Regions from separate parts of the Dactylosporangium sp. NPDC000555 genome, predicted to be linked through region 2. Evidence: riboswitches for the same ligand, from Rfam matches in the RefSeq annotation. Region 2 holds a riboswitch; each other region holds the start of a gene.
The links. A riboswitch is a leader RNA that binds a small molecule or an ion and turns the genes downstream of it on or off. The one in region 2 is predicted to bind cobalamin.

Region 1 (5,158 bases), on a different contig from region 2:
TGGCCATGGTGCCGATCGCCGCGCCTCCGGTGGTGAGCGTTTCGATCGCGCTCGTGACTCGGCCGCGTAGCGCGTCGGGGGTGACGGCGAGCCGATAGGAGTCGAGGGCGACGGTGTAGACGGGCGCGACCACCGATTCCACGAACGCCACGACCGCCAGCAGCCACCACGTCGGCGCCACCGCGTAGAACGGAAAGGCCAGCGCTTCGACCCACAACATCGTGATGGACAGTGCCCCGAGCGGAAACCGGCGGGTGAGCGCGGGTGCCAGCAGGCTGCCGAGCAGGGCGCCGGCGCCCGCGGCGGTGAACACCATGCCGACCTGGGTGGGGCTCGCGTCCAGACGCCTGGCCAGCATGATGATCAGCAAGTAGCCGGCGCCGTACCGCAGGCTGTCCGCCGCGTCGATCAGGGCCAGCGTCCGGATCACCGGTTTGCGCCACAGCCAGGCCAGCCCGCCACCGATGTCGATCAGGAGTACGCGCGGCGACGCCGGCGTCGTGGCCTGTGCCTGCTGGAAGCCGGCGCGGATGCCGCGCAGGGACGCGGCCGAGGCCAGGAACGAGACGGCGTTGAACGTGAACGGGAGCATCCGGCTCACGGCGAAGGCGATGCCGGCCACGGAGCCGCCGACGATGCGAAGCGCGTTGGACATCGCCCCGGCCGCTCCCAGCGCGCTGGGCAGGTCGCGGTTACTGACGATGTTCGGCAACGCCGAACTGTTCGCCGCCCCGAACATGGTGCTGAGCGCACCGTTCAGCACCGCGACGGCATACAGCTGCGGCATGCCCAGCACGCCGAGCGCCGCGGCGACCGGAATGGTGGCGGTGAGCAGTCCACGCCCGATCTCGCACCAGATCATCGTGGCCTTGCGATCCCACCGGTCGACCAGAGCTCCCGCCACCAGCCCGAAGACAAGGTAGACCACGGTCTGCAGACCGAGCAGGACACCGGCCTGCGTCGAGGACCCGGTCAGCGCGATGACGAGCAGAGGTAGGGCGAGGAACTGCAGCGAGTCGCCCAGCTGTGAGACCAACCGTCCCCCGAGCAGGAGCCGGAAGTCGTGCTGACGCCACACGGATCGAGGCGGCGCCGACGTGAGGTTGTCCATGGTGAGCTCCGATTGATGAATGCGCCTGTTCGGCGTGCCGTCATGGGCTGGACAGACACGCAGGCACCGCGACGCACGGCATCGCAGCGAAGGCGACGGTCACCGGAAACCGATGATCACCAAAAGCCGCCGGAAATGGACAGACTCCACCCGCGTGTCGAAGCCTGACAGCTAAACGTCACGGGGCGAGAACACGAGTCAAGACCGTACGGGGCGACGCGACCGCCGGCAACACGAATTCGGCCCTTGCCGGGTGCGCCGGTTGTGGGATGTCTCATTCTGATCTTGTCGGTGCGGTTGACCTCTGCGTACTCTGCCGGAGCCGTGGTGCTCGGGAAGTCCGGTGGAACGCCGGCGCGGCCCTCGCCACTGTGATCGGGAGTCTCCGGCATCCACCTTCGTGGGGTCACTGGGCAGTTCTGCCTGGGAAGGCCGGCCGGGGACGCACCTCCCGTCAGCCAGGAGACCGGCCACGGCACGCACGTGTACGCCCTGTCCACGAGGTGCTGGAAGGCTGATGTCTCGAATGCTGTCCTTTTCCCGGGCGGCGGCGCTGGCCGCCGTGCTGTCCCTCGCGCTCGCCGGTTGCGGCGGCGCAGATCCGGTCGTGGCGTCCGACGAGCCCGCCGCCGAACAGACGTTGCGGTTCCTGACGGTCAACATGCCGAGGTCGCTCGATCCGGTCCACATCGACGCGCAGCGGATCCTCGAGAACGGCCTGGCCGAGTCGCTGGTCGTCCAGAACGACGACGCCACCCTGCGGCCAGGTCTGGCCGCGTCATGGCGGACCGTCGAGCCGACCGTGTGGGAGTTCGCACTCCGCGGCGGGGTGAGGTTCTGGAGCGGGGCGCCGGTCGACGCCGCCGCGGTCAAGGCGTCCCTGGAGCGGCACAAGGCGAAGAACCCGCGCGCCAAGTCGATCCTCGGCGCGATGGAGTTCACCGCGGCCGACGCCACCACGCTGCGGGTCACGACGAAGACTCCCGACCCCGGGCTGGCGTTCCGGCTCACCACGTACGGCATACACAACGCCGCCGAGGCGGACCGGCGCGGCGACGAGTTCAACCGCAACCCCGACCTGACCGGGTTCATGAAGCCCGTCCAGTTCGTGCCGGGGGAGACGCTGATCGCCGAGGCGGACCCGGACTACTGGGACAAGCCCGAAGGCGGGATCAAGCTCAAGCGGATCGAGGCCCGGCTCGGCTCCGACCCGCAGGCCCGGATGCTCGCGCTGCGCTCCGGCGACGCCGACGCCGAGTTCAACGTCGAGATCGATCAGCGCCTGCAGTACGAGAAGTCCGGCACGAAATTCACCGTGTACTCGCCGGCGCCGACCACCCGCAACATCTGGCTGAACACGGCGAAGGTTCCCGCGTTGCGGGACAAGGCGGTCCGGCAGGCCCTCGATCTGGCGGCCGACCGCAAGGAACTGGTGGACGGACTCAACCACGGCTACGCCAAGGCGGCGACCGGACACTTTCCCGCCGGGCTGCCCTATGCCGTGGATTCCGGCACGAGCACCGACGTCGCCAAGGCGGCGGCGATCCTCGACGCCGCCGGCTGGTTGCCCGGCCCGGACGGGGTACGAGCGAAGGACGGCACCCGGCTCCACTTCAAAATCCTGACGTACACCGTGTTCCAGCCCCTGGCGATCGCCCTGCAGAGCCAGTGGAAGAAGGTCGGCATCTCCACCGAGCTCGCCCCGGTCGAGACCACCGCCTCCAACCAGATGATGCTCGACGGCAACTTCGAGATCGCCACGTACTGCTCGTGCGGCTCGGCCACCGGCGACATCGCCGGACAGCTGCGCTCGTTCTACCGCACCGGCGTCGTGTCCAACTACGGCGGCTACAGCAACCCGCAGGCCGACGCGCTCATCGACCAGCTCGGCACCGAGTTCGACCAGGCGAAGCAGGCCGAGCTGGCCAAGCAGGTGCAGCGGATCCTGCTCGACGACGTCGCGCTGGTCTACCTGTACGCCTCGACGCAGTGGGGCGCGGCCTACGCACCCCGGGTGCGCGGTGTGGAGCCGAACCTGTCGCGGCGGATCCTGCCTGGCATGTGGCTGGCGCGGTAACCGGCCCGATGCTCCGTTACGCCGCCGTGCGGCTGGCCGCGACGGTGCCGGTACTGCTGGGCATCTCGATCGTGCTGTTCACGATGATCCGGCTCATCCCCGGTGACCCGAGCCACGCGATCCTGCTGTCCATGGTGGAGCCGGGCGCCGACATCAGCCGCCTGCAGGAGGATCTCGCCACGCTGCGCCGTGACCTCGGCCTGGACGAGCCGTACCCGGTGCAGTACGTCCACTGGCTGACCAGCGTCCTCACCGGGAACCTCGGTACGTCGCTGCGCAGCGGCGCCCCGGTCCTCGACGAGCTGTGGATGCGGCTGCCGGCGACGCTCGAACTGGCCGGTGCCGCGCTCGTCGTCATGGTCCTGGTCGCGGTGCCGGCCGGGATCGCGGGGGCGGTGTGGCACGGCCGGCTCGCCGACCGGGTCGCCCGCATGGTGACCCTGCTGGGGGTGTCGGTGCCGGGATTCCTGCTCGGGCTGCTGCTCATGTACGGGTTCTCCGTCGGCCTCGGCTGGTTCCCCACGTACGGGCGGGGCACACCGGCGCACCTGGTGCTGCCGGCCGTCACACTGGGCCTCGGCCTGGCCGCCGGGGTGTCCCGGTTGCTGCGGGCGAGCCTGCTCGATGCGCTGTCCCAGCCGTACGTGGCGACCGCCGAGGCCAAAGGGCTGCCATGGCGGGTCATCGTGCTGCGGCACGCGTTGCGCAATGCGTTGCTGCCGGTGTGCACCAGCGCCGGACTCATCGTCTCGGGCCTGCTCGGCGGCGCCGTCGTGGTGGAGACCGTGTTCTCGTGGCCGGGCATCGGCCGGTACGTCGTCGACTCCATCACCGGGCGCGACTACCCGGTCATCCAGGCGTTCGCCATCGCCATGGCCCTGGCGTACGTCCTGATCAACCTCGCCGTCGACCTCGGCTACCGGCTGATCGACCCCCGGGTGCGGGTGGAGGGGGCCGGATGAGGACGCTTCACCGTCTTGTGGCGATCCCGCGCCGGGACCGGCTCGCCGGTGTGCTGCTGGTCGTCCTCGCGGTCGTGGTGGCGGCGGTCGCGGCCGCACCGTGGCTGACCGGCGCCGACCCGACGGCCGTGAGCTACCTCGACGCGACGCTGCCGCCGTCGGCCGCGCACCCGTTCGGCACCGACAACTACGGGCGCGACCTGCTCGCCCGCGTGCTGTACGGCGGGCGGGCCTCCCTGGCCACCGCCGCCGTCACCGTGGCGGTCACGGTGGTGGCCGGCACGCTCGTCGGCGCGGCGGCCGGCTACCTCGGCGGCTGGTTCGACCTGGTGGTCACCCGGGTGGTCGACGTTCTGCTCGCCTTCCCCCGGCTGGTCCTGGCGATCGCGGTCGCCGCGCTGCTCGACGCCGGCCTCGCCGGCCTGCTGCTCGCGGTGACCGTCGTGTCGTGGCCCGGCTACGCGCGCGTGGTGCGCGGCTACGCGCTGCAGTTGCGCGACGAGCCGTACGTCGCCGCCGCCAGGATCGCCGGCAGTGCACAGTGGAGGATCGTCGGCACGCACGTGCTCGGCGGGCTCGCCGGGCCGGTGCTCATCCTGGCCATGGTCGACGTCGGCGAGGTCATCATCGCCGTCGCCGGCCTGTCGTTCCTCGGCCTCGGGGTGCGTCCGCCGGAGCCGGAGTGGGGCGCCATGCTCAACGAGGCGCGCGGGTTCGTGCAGGACGCACCGTGGATGTTCCTCGCACCGGGCGCGGCGATCGTGCTCGTGGTCGTCGCGGTCACCTACCTCGGCGACGCGGTCCGCGACGCGCTCGAACCGCGGAATCCACGCCTGCCGCTGCGCGGGGCCCGCCGCGGCAGCGCTGCCCCCGCGGTCCCGGTCGCGCCGGACGCGGCCGTCCTCGCCCGCCTCGACCGGCTGAGCGTGAACGCCGGCGACGTCCGGATCCTCGACGGTGTGACGCTCGAGCTGCGGGCGGGGGAGTGCCTCGGCCTCGTCGGTGAGA
Region 2 (5,158 bases):
CCGGGCTTCAATCCGCTCGGTGCCTCGGTGTGCACGGTGGACGAGTTCGCCGACCGCGACCGCATCCCGATCCGTACCTGGCTCAACGGCGAACTGCGCCAGGACGACACCAGCGACGGCATGATCTTCAGCGTGCCCGACCTGCTGGCGCGCATCTCCTGGTTCGCCGCGCTCGAGCCGGGCGACGTCGTGCTGACGGGCACGCCCGCCGGCACCGGACAGGATCGCGGCAGCTACCTCGGGCCCGGTGACCGGATCCGGATCGAGGTCGGCCCCGTCCTGCCGCTCGTCACGACCGTCGAGGCGCCATCGCGCGATCGCCCGGATGCGGGCTGAACGGCAAGCCACACCCATTGATTCATTACCTGTCCGCCACGGCAACGTGCGAACCCTGTGAGGTCCCCAAGTGTCAGATCCAAGTCTGTCGAAGTTCGATCTCGTCCTTGCCGGTGGCACCGTCCTGGATCCCGCCTCCGGTACCAACACGCGCAGCGACGTCGCGATCAGCGGCACCCGGATCGGCGCGATCGGCCCGGACCTGGCGGCGCGGGGCGTACAGGTTCTGGACTGCACTGGTTCGACCGTGGTGCCCGGCCTGGTCGAGGGGCACAGCCACATCTTCCAGCACGTGTCCAAGGTGGGAGCGCCCGCCGAGGAAGCCCACCTGCGTCGCGGCGTCGTCGCGGTGGCCGACGCGGGCACGGCGGGGGCGTCGACGTTCGCCGCATTCCGCAAGCTGGTCGTCGAGAGCAACGACCTGCGCATCGTGAACTTCCTCAACGTGTCGGTGCTCGGCCTCATCGACTTCCGCTTCGGCGAGCTGATGAACCCGGACACGCTCGTGGTCGAGGATGCTCTGGCGACCGCGGCGGAGAACCCGGATGTAGTGCGCGGCTTCAAGATTCGCCTCTCCGAGGATGTCGTCGGGCACAACTGGGAGGCGTTGCTCAAGAAGTCGATCGTGCTCGCCGAGCAGGCCGGGCTGCCGCTGATGGTGCACATCGGCGAAACCGAGGCGCCGCTGCCGGTGGTTCTGGACTTCCTGCGCCCCGGCGACGTCGTCGCGCACTGCTACACCGGCAAGCCGCACGGCATCCTCGACGGCGACGCCGTGCTGCCCCAGGTCATCGCGGCGCGCGAGCGCGGCGTGCTGTTCGACTCGGCGCACGGCAAGAGCAACCTCAGCTTCGAGGTGGCCAGGCGCGCGATCAGCGCCGGCTTCCTGCCCGACGTCCTCAGCTCGGACACCAGCGCCCGAAACTGGCGCGGCCCGGTCTTCGACCTGCTCACCAGCATCTCCAAGCTGGTGGCGCTCGGCGCGCCGTTCGAGGAGTGCATCCGGCGCGCGACGGTCACGCCCGCGGCCCTGCTCGGCCTGGACGCCGAGGGTTACGGCCGGCTCGAGGTCGGTGGCCGGGCGGACGTCACGGTGCTGACCGAGACGAGTGAGGTCGAGCTGCCCGATGCGGCCGGCAACTCCATCGTCGCGCCGCGCTTCGAGCCGACCATCGTCATCCGTAACGGCGCCCGGGTGCAGACCGTTCCGTGGCGGGGCGGCGTCTCGGCATGAGCTCGGTCCACGGACACCGGCGCGCCTTGAGGGCCGAACTGGCGGCCGGTCACCGCCTGGTCGGCACCTTCGTGAAGCTGGCCAACGCCGACGTCGTCGAAATGGCGGCGGACGCGGGATTCGACTTCGTGGTCGTCGACCTCGAACACTCGACGCTCACCGAGGCGGACGCCATCGGCCTGGTTCGGCACGCGGATGTCTGTGGCATACCGGCGCTGGTCCGCGTCCCGGCCGTCGAGCCGGCGCTGATCGCGCGGCTTCTGGAGAACGGGGCGGTCGGCATCCAGCTGTCGATGCTGCGTACCGCCGAGCAGGCGCGTCGCCTGGTGGCCGCGACGCGCTTCGCCCCGTCCGGCGAGCGATCGGTCAGCCTCGCCAACCGGGTGGCCGGTTTCGGCGCCGCCTCGCTGCGGGCTTTCTTGCGCTCGGAGGCCGAGGCTCCGCCGATGCTGGTCGGTCAGATCGAGACCGCGATCGCCGAGCCATGGCCGGACGTGCTCCACGGCCTGGACGTGGCGTTCGTCGGCACCACCGACCTGTCGGTGAGCCTGGGTCTGCCGTCCAGCGGCGAGCTGTCGGCGCAGGTGGAGCTGGTGGCGTCGGCCGCGCGGGCGGCGGGGGCGGCATTCGGCGGTTGGTCCGCGAGCGTGGACGCGGCCTCCGCGCAGGGACTGGCGGGGGCCGGGTACCTGATCGTCGGGTCGGACCTGCAGATCCTCGCGGCGGGCCTGCGGGCCGCCATGACCTCGGAGCGCGGCAACTGACGGCGGCCAGGGCTACCTGGCCGCCGTTCGCCTGTGCTTCGCATCACCTTCCGTTCCGTGCCCCTCTCCGGCTTATTGCAAGATAATTGCAGAAGCAATTTACTGGCATAAAATGGAGAGGACCGCGGATGGCTGTCTACACGCTGCCCGACCTGGCCTACGATTACGGCGCCCTGGAGCCGGCGATGTCCGGGCAGATCCTGGAGCTGCACCACAGCAAGCACCATGCCGCCTACGTCAAGGGCAGCAACGACGCCCTGGACCAGCTTGCCGAGCTGCGCGAGAAGGGCGACTTCGGCGCCCTGGTCGGGCTCGAGAAGACGCTGGCGTTCAACCTGTCCGGGCACGTGCTGCACTCGGTCTTCTGGAACAACCTCTCGCCCGATGGCGGCGACCGCCCCGACGGCGAGCTCGCCGACGCGATCACCGAGCACTTCGGCTCGTTCGAGGCGTTCGCGGGCCAGCTGTCCAGCGCGACCAAGAGCGTGCAGGGCTCCGGCTGGGGCGTGCTCGCCTGGGAGCCGCTCGGCCGGCGGCTCCTGGTGGAGCAGGTGTACGACCACCATGGCAACGTCGGGCAGGGCTCCACCCCGCTGCTGGTGTTCGACGCCTGGGAGCACGCCTACTACCTGCAGTACAAGAACGTCCGCCCGGACTACGTCGACCGGCTCTGGGGCCTCGTCAACTGGGCCGACGTCCAGGCCCGCTACGCCGCCGTGACCGCGGCACGGGCCGCCTGACCCGGCCGGGCGCACCGTCGTCCGCCCGCACGACCCCGGCGGCCCAGTGCGCCGCCGGGGTCACCTCCACCCGGGCATCACGCACGGTGATGCGATGTAGGCGACACGCCGACACACGATCTGGTGTTTCCGATTCTCAGCGAATCCCATATATGGTGTTGCCCGCAGCTGGTTCGCTCGTCCCGCCAGGACGGGTGTCGCAAGAGGGAATCCGGTGTGAGTCCGGGACTGCCCCGCAGCGGTAAGTGGGAACGAAAGCCGTCATCAAGCACTGGGCCGCAGGGTCTGGGAAGCGACGGTCGGTAGGCGACCGAGCCCGGTCATGCCCGCGAGTCCGAAGACCTGCCAGCGCACCGCGGGCCAATCGGGCCCGCAGTGGTCGGAGACCGCGCGGGACGGTCGATGCCGACGCCAGATGACGGCGCATGCCGTCGTCCGGTGCCGTCGTCCCCTGCGCGCCCCCTCCGGAGTCGGCACACGGGTGGACGAGGGGACACACATGACGGTCACGCGGGACAAGGCCGCGCCCGGGCAGGGAGCGCCGGAGCAGCGGCGGCATGCTATGCAGGTCCGCAAACGCGACGGCGACCTGGAGCCGGTCGACGTCAACAAGATCGTCAAGGCCGTCGAGCGGTGGGTCGGCGACCTGGACGAGATCGACCCGCTGCGGGTGGCCACGAAGACGATCAGCGGCCTCTACGACGGCGCCACCACCGCCGAGCTGGACAAGCTGTCGATCCAGACCGCCGCCGAGCTCATCGGCGAGGAGCCGCAGTATTCCCGCCTCGCCGCCCGGCTCCTGGCCTCGTTCGTCGACAAGGAGGTCCGCGGTCAGGGCATCGCCAGCTTCAGCCAGTCGATCCGCTATGGCCACCAGCAGGGGCTGATCGGCGACGAGACGGCCGCGTTCGTGGCCCGCAATACCCGCAAGTTCGACGACGCCGTCGACCTCGACGGGGACCTGCGTTTCGAGTACTTCGGCCTGCGCACGGTCGCCGACCGATACCTGCTGCGCCACCCCGAGACCCGGCTGGTCGTCGAGACGCCGCAGTACTGGCTGCTGCGCGTGGCGTGCGGGCTGTCGCAGACGCCGGCGGAGGCGATCGGGTTCTACCGGCTGATGTCCAGCCTGGCGTATCTGCCGAGCTCGCCGACGCTGTTCAACTCGGGCACCCGGCACACCCAGATGTCGTCGTGCTTCCTGGTGGACTCGCCGCGGGACGAGCTGGACTCGATCTACGAGCGGTATCACCAGGTGGCGAAGCTGTCGAAGTTCTCCGGCGGCATCGGCATCTCGTGGTCGCGCGTGCGGGGGCGGGGCGCGCTGATCCGCGGTACCAACGGGAAATCCAACGGCATCGTGCCCTTCCTCAAGACCCTCGACGCCGGCGTCGCCGCGGTGAACCAGGGCGGTCGGCGCAAGGGCGCGGCGTGCGTCTACCTGGAGCCGTGGCACCCGGACATCGAGGAGTTCCTCGAGCTGCGGGACAACACGGGCGAGGAGTCCCGCCGCACCCACAACCTGAACCTGGCCAACTGGATCCCGGACGAGTTCATGCGCCGCGTCGAGGCCGACGCCGACTGGTCGCTCGTCGACCCGTCCGACGCGCCCGAGCTGCCGGACCTGTTCGGCGCCGAGTTCGACGAGGCGTACCGGGCTGCGGAGAAGCGGGCCGTCCGGACCGTCAAGGCCCGCGAGCTGTACGGCAAGATGATGCGCACCCTCGCGCAGACCGGCAACGGCTGGATGACCTTCAAGGACCGCTCCAACGCCCTGTCGAACCAGACCGGGGCGCCGGGCAACACCATCCACCTGTCGAACCTGTGCACCGAGATCGTCGAGGTCAACAGCGACGACGAGACCGCGGTGTGCAACCTCGGCTCGATCAACCTCGGCGCCCACGTCACCGCCGACGGCGTCGACTGGGAGCGGCTGCGCGAGACCGTCCGCACTGCCGTGGTCTTCCTCGACCGGGTCATCGACATCAACTACTACCCGTCGGCGCAGGCGGCCACGTCCAACCCGCGCTGGCGGCCGGTCGGCCTCGGCCTGATGGGCCTGCAGGACGCGTTCTTCACGCTGC
Region 3 (5,158 bases), on a different contig from region 2:
ACCGGCGCGGCGGCGATGAGCCGGACGGCCTTGACCGTCACGAGTTCCGGGTCGCCGGGGCCCAGACCGACACCGAAGAGCCTGCCGCTGTCCACCGTGGTCATTCCTTCTCGTCCGCGATCGCGTTGACGGCGGCGGCCGTCATCGCGCTGCCGCCCCGGCGGCCGTGCACCACCAGGTGTTCCAGCCCGGAGCCGGCCAGGGCTGCCTTCGACTCGGCGGCGCCGATGAACCCGACCGGGATGCCCAGCACCGCGGCCGGTGTGCCCGCGCCCTCGGCGACCAGTTCGAGCAGCCGGAACAGGGCGGTGGGCGCGTTGCCGATGGCGACGACGGCGCCGTCGATGCGGCCGCGCCACAGTTCGAGGGCCGCCGCGCTGCGCGTGGTGCCCAGCCGCTCCGCCAGCTCCGGTACGGCCGGATCGCGCAGCGTGCACACCACGTCGTTGTCCCGGGGCAGCCGCGCGCGGGTCACCCCCGACGCGACCATCTCGGCGTCGCACAGGATCGGCGCCCCGCCCCGCAGCGCCGCGCGCGCGGCCGCGACGACACCGGGGGAGTGGCCGACGTCGGCGGGCAGGTCGACCATGCCGCAGGCGTGGATCATCCGGACCGTCACCTGCGCCACGTCGGCGGGCAGCGCGGACAGGTCGGCCTCGGCCCGGATCGTGGCGAACGAGCGCCGGTAGATCTCGGCGCCGTCGCGGATGTACTCGGTCGTCAGGTCGCTGCGCCGCGTCATACGACCGCGCTCCGGTACCCGCCGGGCGTCGCCAGCATCTCCACGTGCCTTCCTCTCGGCGCGCCGCAGCGCCGTTCGCAGCCGACCCAGTGCACCGGCACCGCGCCGGGCTCCCGCGCGCCGGCGGCGGCCACGGCGGCCCGGGCGTCCGAGCGGACGTCGGCGAGCGCCTTGGCACAGCCCGGCCGCCCGGCGCACGCCGTGACCCCGGCCCACGGCGAGGCGGGGTCGGCGGTGAGCCCGGTGGCGGCCAGTCCGGCGACGGTCGGGTCAGCTTCTTCCATCGGTACCGCGGGAACGACGACGGTCCGCCAGGGCGTGACGATCATCTCCTTCGCCGCGCCCGCGAGCGCCGCCGACTGGGCGCCCGTGAGAAGCCCGAGCGGCGCGACCACGACCACGGCGGCGCCCCCGCCGGCCTGGGCGATCAGCCCCGGTTCGACGGGGTTCGCGCGATTGGTCCCGTCGGCCGTGAGCGCGGTGCCCAGCCGGGCCGCGACCCGCGCCGGGCCGTCCTCGAGCTCCGCGAGCCGCCAGGCCCGGGAGCCCTGCGCGGCCCGCTCCGCCAGGAAGGCCAGGGCGGCCCGGACCAGCAGCTCGGCCCCGCCGGAGGCGCTGGTCGGGGCGCCGGCCAGCACCAGCCTCGAGCCGTGCAGCCCCACGTCGCCGAGCAGCGGGGTCACGTCGCCGCGGCCGTCGTCGATCGTGGCCAGGAACCGGCCGGGCAGTCCGGCCAGCTCCGGCGTGGCGCACAGCCGCTCGTCGAACTCGCGCACGACCGGCCGCACGTCCAGCTCGCCGCGCCCGTCGACGCCGCTCAGCGGGCTGGCGACGATGTTGCGCACCCGTTCGTGCGTCGCCGAGGGCAGCAGGCCGGCGTCGCTCAGCCGCGCCCCGAGCTCGTGCTCCGCGCCCGGCCGCAGCGCCCTGACCTGCACATTGCCGCGCGAGGTGAGCTCCAGCGCCGGATCGCCCAGCTCCGCGGCGGCCGCGCGCAGCACCTCCAGCCGCGTGGCGGTGAGCCGCCCGCCGGGCAGGCGGATGCGCGCGAGCCCGCCGTCGGCGGCCTCGTGCACCTGCACGGCGCCGGGGCACCGGTCCGGGGCGTCACGTCCACTGGCAGCCTGCACGGCCGGATACTACCTGCGCTTGACGCGGCGCAGGCTCGTCGCGCAGAGTTGGGCCTGCTGTACCACGGCGACGTGTGGAGGAACCCGGTGCGAATCCGGGACGGTCCCGCCACTGTGACCGGGGAGCGAACCTCCAGCGAAGACGGCCACCGGATGCCTTGTCCGGGAAGCGCCTGGTCTGGGCGGCCTTCGCGAAGCTCGCGGGCCAGACTGGGCGTAGTTTGGGGGCGAGCGCCGATCCGGGAGCCAGGAGACTCTCCGCCGCCGGACCCATCCCGACCGACTTGGGGCGCGGACCCCGAGGGAGGACCCCGGCGTGATCCTGCTGCTGTCGACGTCCGACACCGACCTGCTCAGTGCCCGTGCCAGCGGCGCGGACTACCGGCTGGCCAACCCCTCCCGGACCGCGGTCGAGGACCTGCCCGGGCTCGCCGGCGGCGCCGACCTCGTCGTCGTGCGTTTCCTCGGCGCGTACCGCGACTGGCAGGACGGCCTCGACACGCTCCTGGCCACCGGCCTGCCCGTGGTGATCCTCGGCGGCGAGCAGGCCCCCGACGCCGAGCTGATGAGCCACTCCACGGTGCCGGCCGGTCTCGCCGCGCAGGCCCATGCCTACCTGGCCTTCGGCGGCCCGGCCAACCTCGCCGAGCTGCACCGGTTCCTCTGCGACACCGTCCTGCTGACCGGCCACGGCTTCGCCGCGCCGGTGGAGACCCCGGCCTGGGGCGTGCTGGAGCGCCCGGGCCGTCCAACTCCAGCCGGCGGTCCCGAGCCGGACGGCCCGACGGTCGCGGTCGTCTACTACCGCGCGCACCACGTGGCCGGAAACACCGCGTTCGTCGAGCGCCTCTGCGAGGCGATCGAGGCCGAGGGCGCCCGCGCGCTGCCGGTCTTCGCCGCCTCGCTGCGCACCGCCCCGCCGGAGCTGCTCGACACGCTGCGGCGGGCCGACGCGCTGGTGGTGACCGTGCTCGCGGCCGGCGGCACCCGCCCGGCCGACGCCCAGGCCGGCGGTGAGGACGAGGCGTGGGACGTCGGCGCGCTCGCCGCCCTCGACGTGCCGATCCTGCAGGGCCTGTGCCTGACCAGCAGCCGCGACGGCTGGCTCGAGCTCGACGACGGGCTCTCGCCGCTGGACACCGCGACCCAGGTGGCGATCCCGGAGTTCGACGGGCGGCTCATCACGGTGCCGTTCTCGTTCAAGGAGATCGACGAGGACGGCCTCACTGTCTACGTCGCCGACCCCGAGCGCGCCGGCCGCGTCGCCGGGATCGCCGTCGCGCACGCCCGCCTGCGCGGCCTGCCCGCCGCGGACAAGCGCGTCGTGATCATGCTCAGCGCGTATCCGACGAAGCATTCGCGCATCGGCAACGCCGTCGGCCTGGACACGCCGGCCAGCGTCGTGCGGCTGCTCGAGGCGATGGCGCGGCAGGGGTACGACCTGGGGGAGGGCTTCCCCGCCGACGGCGACGCGCTGATTCACGAGCTCATCGCCGCGGGCGGCCAGGACGTCAACTGGCTGACCGAGGAGCAGCTGCGGGGCAATCCGGTGCGCATCTCCGCCGAGCGGTACGCCGCCTGGTTCGCCACCCTCCCCGAGGACCTGCGCGCCGGGATCGAGCGGCACTGGGGCCCGGCCCCCGGCGAGCTGTTCGTCGACCCCGCCACCGGCGACATCGTCCTGGCCGCCCTGCGCCGCGGCAACGTCGTCGTCATGGTCCAGCCGCCGCGCGGCTTCGGCGAGAACCCGGTCGCCATCTACCACGACCCCGACCTGCCGCCGAGCCACCACTACCTGGCCGCGTACCGCTGGCTCGCGGACCCGTCCGAGGCCGGTTTCGCAGCGCACGCCGTCGTGCACGTCGGCAAGCACGGCAACCTCGAGTGGCTGCCGGGCAAGACCGTCGGCATGTCCGCCGGGTGCGGCGCCGACGCGGCGCTGGGCAACCTGCCGCTGATCTACCCGTTCCTGGTCAACGACCCGGGCGAGGGCACCCAGGCCAAGCGCCGCGCGCACGCCACGCTCGTGGACCACCTGGTGCCGCCGATGGCCCGCGCCGACACCTACGGCGACATCGCCCGCCTGGAGCAGCTCCTCGACGAGCACGCCACGATCGCCGCGCTCGACCCGGCGAAGCTCCCCGCGATCCGGGCCCAGATCTGGACGCTGATCCAGGCCGCCCGCCTCGACCACGACCTCGGCCTCGCCGACCGGCCGCACGACGCCGAGTTCGACGACTTCCTGCTGCACGTCGACGGCTGGCTGTGCGAGGTCAAGGACGTGCAGATCCGCGACGGCCTGCACGTGCTGGGCCAGGCGCCGACCGGCGAGGCGCGCGTCGACCTGGTGCTGGCGATGCTGCGCGCCCGGCAGATGTGGGGCGGCCAGGTCGCCGCGCTGCCCGGCCTGCGCGAGGCGCTCGGCCTGTCCGAGTCCTCGACGGACCGCACGGCGGTCGACGCGACCGAGGCGCGGGCGCGGGAGCTGGTCGCCGCGATGGAGGCCCGCAATTGGGATGTATCTGAGATGTCTGATATTTCGGATAACCCAGAAGTGGTACGAGTGCTGCGCTTCGCCGCCGAGGAGATCGTGCCGCGGCTGGCGCGCACCACCGACGAGCTGACGATGGTGCTGCACGCGCTCGACGGTGGATACGTGCCGGCCGGCCCGAGCGGATCGCCGCTGCGCGGCCTGATCAACGTGCTGCCGACCGGCCGCAACTTCTACTCCGTCGACCCGAAGGCGGTGCCGAGCCGGCTGGCGTGGGAGACGGGCCAGGCGATGGCCGAGTCGCTGCTCTCGCGGTACAGGACGGATCACGGCGAATGGCCGAAGTCCGTCGGCCTGTCCATGTGGGGCACCAGCGCCATGCGCACCGCGGGCGACGACATCGCCGAGGCGCTCGCGCTGCTGGGCGTCCGCCCGGTCTGGGACGAGGCGTCCCGTCGCGTCACCCGCCTCGAGCTCATCGGCCTCGCCGAGCTGGGCCGCCCGCGCATCGACGTGACCATGCGCATCAGCGGCTTCTTCCGCGACGCCTTCCCACACGTGGTGGCGCTGCTCGACGACGCGGTCCGGCTCGCCGCGAGCGCCGAGGAGCCCGCCGAGGACAACTACGTGCGTGCGCACGTGCACGCCGATCTGGCCGGGCACGGCGACGAGCGGCGCGCCACGCTGCGCGTCTTCGGCTCCAAGCCCGGTGCGTACGGCGCTGGCATCCTCCCGCTCATCGACAGCCGCAACTGGCGCGACGACCGGGACCTCGCCGAGGTCTACGCCGTGTGG

Region 1: another riboswitch for cobalamin. It lies ahead of ABT297_RS36075 (ABC transporter substrate-binding protein); the one in region 2 lies ahead of ABT297_RS12145 (ribonucleoside-diphosphate reductase subunit alpha).
Region 3: another riboswitch for cobalamin. It lies ahead of cobN (cobaltochelatase subunit CobN); the one in region 2 lies ahead of ABT297_RS12145 (ribonucleoside-diphosphate reductase subunit alpha).

Annotation. Positions count from the first base shown of each region.
Region 1 is NZ_JBEPDB010000091.1:15,670-20,827, forward strand. It holds gene ABT297_RS36070 (MFS transporter) at 1-1,111, opposite strand, end outside; cobalamin riboswitch at 1,420-1,600, shown strand; gene ABT297_RS36075 (ABC transporter substrate-binding protein) at 1,629-3,188, shown strand; gene nikB (nickel ABC transporter permease) at 3,197-4,150, shown strand; gene ABT297_RS36085 (dipeptide/oligopeptide/nickel ABC transporter permease/ATP-binding protein) at 4,147-5,158, shown strand, end outside.
Region 2 is NZ_JBEPDB010000014.1:73,702-78,859, forward strand. It holds gene ABT297_RS12125 (fumarylacetoacetate hydrolase family protein) at 1-336, shown strand, start outside; gene ABT297_RS12130 (amidohydrolase family protein) at 407-1,570, shown strand; gene ABT297_RS12135 (HpcH/HpaI aldolase family protein) at 1,597-2,334, shown strand; gene ABT297_RS12140 (superoxide dismutase) at 2,463-3,074, shown strand; cobalamin riboswitch at 3,227-3,438, shown strand; gene ABT297_RS12145 (ribonucleoside-diphosphate reductase subunit alpha) at 3,574-5,158, shown strand, end outside.
Region 3 is NZ_JBEPDB010000020.1:13,317-18,474, reverse strand. It holds gene ABT297_RS15235 (precorrin-2 C(20)-methyltransferase) at 1-104, opposite strand, end outside; gene ABT297_RS15230 (precorrin-8X methylmutase) at 101-742, opposite strand; gene ABT297_RS15225 (ferredoxin-like domain-containing protein) at 739-1,872, opposite strand; cobalamin riboswitch at 1,950-2,129, shown strand; gene cobN (cobaltochelatase subunit CobN) at 2,189-5,158, shown strand, end outside.